DNA from 2 places in the Cedecea sp. Ae19-4 genome. Region 1 is predicted to be linked to the other one. Evidence: riboswitches for the same ligand, from Rfam matches in the RefSeq annotation. Region 1 holds a riboswitch; the other holds the start of a gene.
The links. Region 1 has a riboswitch for thiamine pyrophosphate ahead of thiB (thiamine ABC transporter substrate binding subunit). Riboswitches for the same ligand answer to the same signal wherever they lie in the genome.
Positions count from the first base shown of each region.

Region 1 (3,423 bases):
CCGCTTCATAAACACCTCCTCGCTTCATCGGGAATCATTATTGACGTAATATAGGGAGAGTTAAATTGATGAGTTTCCGCCTGGAGTTCCTCTTTTATGTCTTCGTCTCGCCTGCAACAACAATTCATCCGCCTGTGGCAATGCTGCGAAGGCAAACCTCAGGAAACCACGCTCAATGATTTAGCGGATTTGCTGAGCTGTTCCCGCCGCCATATGCGTACGCTGCTTAATGCGATGCAGGAAAAGGGCTGGCTAAGCTGGCAGGCGGAAGCCGGACGAGGCAAGCGCTCGCAGCTCACTTTCCTCTATACCGGGCTGGCGCTTCAGCAGCAGCGGGCGGAAGATCTGCTGGAGCAGGATCGCATCGATCAGTTGGTTCAAATCGTCGGCGACAAAGCCGCTGTCCGCCAGATGCTGATTTCTCATCTTGGCCGCAGCTTTCGCCAGGGTCGACACATTCTGCGTGTCCTTTACTATCGCCCGCTGCTAAATCTGCTGCCCGGCTCGGCGCTTAGGCGCTCCGAAACCCACATTGCCCGCCAGATATTTAGCGGTCTGACGCGTATAAATGAGGAAAATGGGGAACTCGAAGCGGATATTGCTCACCACTGGCAGCAAATTTCCCCTTTACGCTGGCGCTTCTTCCTGCGCCCAGGCATCCATTTCCATCACGGTCGCGAGCTGGACATGCTCGATATCATCTCTTCCCTGCAGCGCATCAACGCCCTGCCGCTTTTTGCCCATATCACGCAAATCACCTCGCCGACTATCTGGACACTGGATATCCACCTTAGTCAGCCGGATGACTGGCTGCCGTGGCTGTTGGGCAGCGTGAACGCCATGATCCTGCCGCGCGAATGGACAACGATGACAAATTTCGCCAGCCAGCCCATCGGCACGGGCCCCTATTCCGTGGCTCGGAACAACCGCAACCAGCTGAAGATCCACGCCTTTGATGATTACTTTGGCTTCCGGGCGCTCATTGACGAGGTCAACTTTTGGGTACTGCCGGAAGTTGGCGAGGAGTCCAGCTGCGGGGTGCAGCTCCAGGGTATGCCGGACAGTGAAAAAGCCGTCGAAAGCCGCCCGGAAGAAGGCTGCTACTATCTGCTGTTCGACAGCCGATCCAGCCTTGGCGTTGACGAAAGCGTGCGCCAGTGGATTGGGCATATTCTCTCCCCGGTTAACCTTATCTACCGCGCTACAGAGCAGTATCAGCAGTACTGGTTCCCGGCTTATGGTTTGCTCCCCCGCTGGCACCATTCGAGGCCCGGGCCGTTGCTCCCTAAACCCGCCGGGCTGGAGAGCATAACGCTCACCTACTACCGCGACCACGTAGAGCACCGGGTGATCAGCAGCATCATGACCGAATTACTGGCAGAGCAGGGCGTGAAGCTGGTTGTGCAGGAGATAGACTATGCTGAGTGGCATCAGGGCGAGGCCGAAAGCGACATCTGGCTGAACAGCGTGAACTTCACCATGCCGCTGGAATACTCTCTGTTTGCCCAGCTTTACGAAGTCCCGCTGATTCAAAAATGCATCCCTGGCGACTGGCAGGGCGATGCCCGTCGCTGGCACAGCAAAACGTTGGCCCTGCCTGAATGGTGCAAGCAAATGCTGGAGCGCAATGACGTTATCCCATTGATTCACCACTGGTTGCGCATTGAAGGCCAGCGCAGTATGCGCGGGGTGCGGATGAACACGCTAGGCTGGTTTGATTTCAAATCTGCCTGGTTTGCCCCACCGGGCCCATAACGCTTCCGTAACCCAAAGGAAATCAGTAGAATCCTCCCTGCTCAACGGGGTGCCAGGACAGTTTGTCCGCGCTGAGATAATACCCGTCGAACCTGATCCGGATAACGCCGGCGAAGGGATTTGAGACACTCAACTCAATTCCTTTGCCCCCTTTTACTGAGGTGCAAAGTGTTCAAAAAATTTCTGCCGCTGCTGGCGCTGGCCGCCATGCCCGTTTTCGCTAAACCTGTATTAACCGTCTACACCTACGACTCGTTCGCCGCCGACTGGGGCCCAGGCCCGGCGGTGAAGAAAGCCTTTGAGGCCGACTGTAACTGCGAGCTAAAATTTGTGGCGCTGGAAGACGGCGTTTCTCTGCTGAACCGCGTACGCATGGAAGGCAAGAACAGCAAAGCAGACGTCGTGCTGGGGCTGGACAACAACCTGGTAGAAGCCGCCACGCAAACCAAACTGTTTGCCCCCTCTAACGTCGAAAACGCCACCCTTCAGGTGCCCGGCGGCTGGAAGAACACCACTTTCGTGCCTTACGATTACGGCTACTTTGCTTTCGTATACGACAAGAACAAGCTAAAAAACCCGCCCAAAAGCCTGAAAGAGCTGGTTGAAAGCGATCAAAAATGGAAGGTCATTTACGAAGATCCGCGCACCAGCACTCCAGGGCTTGGCCTGCTGCTGTGGATGCAAAAAGTGTACGGTGACAAAGCCCCGGAAGCCTGGCAAAAGCTGGCGAAAAAAACCGTCACCGTCACCAAAGGCTGGAGCGAAGCTTACGGCTTGTTCCTGAAAGGGGAAGCCGACCTGGTACTGAGCTACACCACCTCCCCGGCCTACCACATCATCGAAGAGAAGAAAGACAACTACGCCGCCGCGGATTTCAGCGAAGGGCATTATCTGCAGGTTGAAGTCGCGGGCCGACTGGCGAACAGCAAGCAGCCTGAACTCGCCGAGAAATTTATCAAATTCATCACCACGCCAGGTTTCCAGAACACCATTGCTACCGGCAACTGGATGTATCCGGTGACCAACGTGGCATTACCTGCGGGCTTCGACAGCCTGGTGAAGCCGCAAACCACACTGGAATTTCTCCCTCAGCAGGTGGCCACCCAGCGCGCAGAATGGATCAATGAATGGCAACGCGCCGTCAGCCGCTAATACCAGGCTGGCTGTATCCAGGGCTCTTTGCCGCAACGCTGGTCGTGGCGGTAGCCCTGGCGGCTTTTCTGGCGCTGTGGCTTAACGCTCCGCAGACGGATGTCTTTGCCATATTGCGGGACGACTATCTTTGGCACGTCCTGCGCTTTTCCTTCTGGCAGGCCTTTCTTTCCGCCGCACTTTCCGTTTTCCCGGCCATCTTTTTAGCCCGCGCGCTCTACCGCCGCCGCTTTCCTGGCCGACTGGCGCTGCTGAGGCTGTGCGCCATGACGCTGGTGCTGCCGGTGCTGGTCGCCGTTTTCGGTATTCTTTCCGTTTATGGGCGAGAAGGCTGGCTGGCCACGCTCTGCGGCTGGCTGGGCGTTGAATGGCACTTTTCCCCTTATGGCCTGCAGGGCATCCTGCTGGCGCACGTCTTCTTTAATATGCCGATGGCGACCCGTCTTCTGCTGCAGGCGCTGAACAATATCCCTTCGGAACAGCGTCAGCTGGCGGCACAGCTGGGGATGCAGGGCT
Region 1 is NZ_JBCHWG010000002.1:1,019,544-1,022,966, reverse strand. It holds gene sgrT (glucose uptake inhibitor SgrT) at 1-9, opposite strand, end outside; gene sgrR (HTH-type transcriptional regulator SgrR) at 97-1,755, shown strand; TPP riboswitch at 1,791-1,892, shown strand; gene thiB (thiamine ABC transporter substrate binding subunit) at 1,924-2,907, shown strand; gene thiP (thiamine/thiamine pyrophosphate ABC transporter permease ThiP) at 2,883-3,423, shown strand, end outside.

Region 2 (3,423 bases), on a different contig from region 1:
AGCGGCATAGCTGCGGCCGAAAATGGCCCGGGTTTGTGGCTCGATGTAGCCAACCTGATCGCCTTCTTTGCCGCTGCCGCCGAAGTAGTTGCGGTCGCGCTGGTCCATTAACGCGAAGATGCTGCGGCTGACGGAAACGCGTGGCTCACGCGTATGGCCCGCCTCTTTCCACGCGGCCCGATAAGCACGGATTTGCTTCGCCTGCTGGATATGAAACGGCTCGCCGGATTCATCGGTTTTCAGCGTGGAGCTTTGCAGGTTCATCCCTAACTTCGCGGCCCACTCCGAGGTCGCGTTGGAGCTGGCTCCCCACCAGATTCGCTCCCGCAGCCCGGCAGAAAACGGCTCCAGACGCAGCAACCCCGGCGGATTAGGAAACATCGGCTGCGGGTTAGGTTCGGCAAAACCGTCCCCTTTCAGCGCCTCGAGGAACACTTCGGTATGACGGCGCGCCATATCGGCTTCGGTCTCTCCTTCGCCCGGCACATAGCCAAAATATCGCCAGCCGTCGATCACCTGCTCCGGCGAGCCACGGCTAATTCCAAGCTGCAGGCGGCCCCCGGATATCAAGTCCGCCGCCCCCGCGTCCTCCACCATGTAAAGCGGATTTTCATAGCGCATATCGATCACGCCGGTGCCGATTTCAATGCGTTTGGTTTTTGCCCCGATGGCCGCCAGCAGCGGGAAAGGCGAGCTTAGCTGACGAGCAAAATGGTGCACGCGGAAGTAAGCGCCGTCCGCGCCAAGCTCTTCTGCAGCAACGGCAAGATCGATGGACTGCAGCAGCGTATCCGCCGCAGAGTGCGTGCCGGACTGGGCGGCAGGCGACCAGTGGCCAAACGAGAGAAAACCAATCTTTTTCATCGGATATCATCCTTAGACTCGTAGGTAACCGGCCTACAGTGACAAAATTCCCGCCCCGAGTGCCAGCAAAATATTGCGATACCGCACTAAACGGATCGTCGCTTTCAGCAAGGTCAGACACAGCGCCCGGCGATTGTAATCAAAAAGTAAATGTCGTATAACAGGCACCTCCGAGGGGTGTCCTGTATGGGCTGAGATGGCGTAAGCCGAACCCTTTGAACCTGATCTGGGTCATGCCAGCGAAGGGACGGTCGGCAATCACAGCTCTGTTATTGTCTGTTCATACCTCTGCGCGCCCGGATCTCCACTTACCCAGGAGGTCCCATGTACACCCCACTTTTCGAAAACGGTCTTTACGGACGACTGCGCGAGCAGGCCGGCCAGCACTGGCAGGATTACGTCGATCACCCTTTTCTGCAGCAGCTTGCTGTCGGCACGCTGCCTGAAGCCGCATTCAAGCGCTATCTGACCCAGGATTATCTTTTCCTGATTCATTTTGCCCGCGCCTACGCCCTGCTGGTCAGCAAGCTTCGCACGCTGCCGGAAATGCGCACCGCGACCGCATCGCTGAATGCCATTGTCTCCGAGCTGCCGCTCCATGTGGCCTACTGTCGAAGCTGGGGCCTGGACGAAGCGCAAATAGTGGCCGAGGCGGAAGCGCCAGAAACCATGAATTACACCCGTTACGTGCTGGATATTGGCCATTCAGGCGACGCGCTCGATCTGCTGGCTGCGCTGCTGCCCTGCGTGGCCGGATATGCAGAAATCGGCCTTGGCCTGCTGCATAGCCCCGACACGGTGATGGCAGGCAATCCCTACGCGAACTGGATCCGTAACTATGGCGATGAAGGCTACCTCACCGGCGTGCGGGCCGCTGTGCAGTTGCTCGAAAACGTAGGCCACCAGCGTGGCGCGGAAAGCCGTTTCTCAGAGCTATCACAGATTTTTACCACCGCGACGCAGCTTGAATCCGCGTTCTGGCAGATGGGGCTGAATGCCTCATGACCGACAGCGCGACTTCGCCGGGCATTCAGGTGCGCGATCTCAGCCTGCGCTTTGGCCAGCAGACCATTTTTGAGCAGCTGAATTTTGATATTCCCGGCAGCAGCTTCGTTGCCCTGCTGGGCGCGAGCGGGGCCGGTAAAACCAGCCTGCTAAAGATTATCGCCGGGCTGGCGCAGGCCAGTGGCGGAAGCGTGACCTGCAGCGACGGTCTGCCGGTTGCCGGGCGTATCGCCTGGATGGGGCAGAAAGATTTGCTCTACCCGTGGCTCAACATTGAGCAGAACGTGGCCCTCGGAGCTCGCCTGCGTGGTGAGGCGGTCGACAGACAATGGACGGAACATTTGATTGAGCAGGTCGGGCTGGCTGGCTATGCCAAAGCCCTGCCAGCTTCGCTATCGGGCGGGATGAGGCAACGTGCCGCCATCGCCAGGACGCTTTACGAAAAGCGCCCGATAGTGCTGATGGATGAGCCGTTTTCGGCGCTGGATGCCATCACCCGCACGGCCATTCAGGACCTGGCGGCCAGGCTGCTGGCAAAAAATACCGTGCTGCTGATCACTCACGATCCGATGGAAGCCTGTCGGCTCAGCCACCGCCTGCTGGTGCTCTCCCGCTGGCCTGCGGGCATCGACGATACGCATGTTATTGCCGGGCAGCCGCCCCGCGCGCCGGACGATGTAGATCTACTCCAAAGCCAGGCCGGGCTGCTGCAACAGTTGATCAGGGCCGCCGAATGAAGCTGACTTCAGACACCCCTGCTACACGCCTGCGCCGCGGGCTGACCGTCTTTGCCGGGCTGCTGCTACTTTGGTATCTGCTTACCCTCGGCAATATTCCCGCCTTTCTTTTGCCCTCTCCCGCTTCGGTGGCACTGGCGTTATGGGATGGCCGCGATTATCTCGCCTGGCACACGCTGGTCACCGCCTCAGAGATTATCAGCGGGCTAATTCTGGGCGTACTCCTCGGTGCAGGCCTGGCGCTGGGCATGATGTTTTCCCCCCGCCTCCAGCGCTGGCTGATGCCGCTGGTACTCACCAGTCAGGCAATCCCGGTGTTTGCCCTCGCACCGCTGCTGGTGCTGTGGTTCGGCTTTGGCATGAGCGCCAAAGTGGCGATGGCGGTGCTGGTGATTTTCTTCCCGGTGGTGTCATCGTTCTTTGACGGACTGCGCCGGGTGAATAACGACTATCTGGATCTGGCCCGCACGATGGGGGCTTCACGCTGGGCGCAGCTGAGGCACGTCCGGCTGATGGCGGCGCTGCCTGCTTTTGGCTCGGGGCTGCGCATGGCCGCTGCCGTCGCCCCCATCGGGGCAATTATTGGCGAATGGGTGGGCTCTGCCGAAGGGCTGGGCTACGTCATGCTGAACGCCAACGCCCGCATGCAAACCGACGTCTGCTTTGCCGCGCTGTTTATTTTAGTCCTGATGACCGTTCTGCTTTGGCTGGTGGTCGATGCCCTGCTGCGGCGGCTGATTGTCTGGTCGCCTGAAAACAACGAATAACCGCCTTAATTAAGGAATTAAGAAGATGAAAAAAACGCTGTGTGGCCTGC
Region 2 is NZ_JBCHWG010000001.1:2,099,295-2,102,717, forward strand. It holds gene AAIE02_RS09990 (LLM class flavin-dependent oxidoreductase) at 1-864, opposite strand, end outside; TPP riboswitch at 1,028-1,129, shown strand; gene AAIE02_RS09995 (TenA family protein) at 1,189-1,869, shown strand; gene AAIE02_RS10000 (ABC transporter ATP-binding protein) at 1,866-2,606, shown strand; gene AAIE02_RS10005 (ABC transporter permease) at 2,603-3,373, shown strand; gene AAIE02_RS10010 (ABC transporter substrate-binding protein) at 3,399-3,423, shown strand, end outside.
Region 2: another riboswitch for thiamine pyrophosphate. It lies ahead of AAIE02_RS09995 (TenA family protein); the one in region 1 lies ahead of thiB (thiamine ABC transporter substrate binding subunit).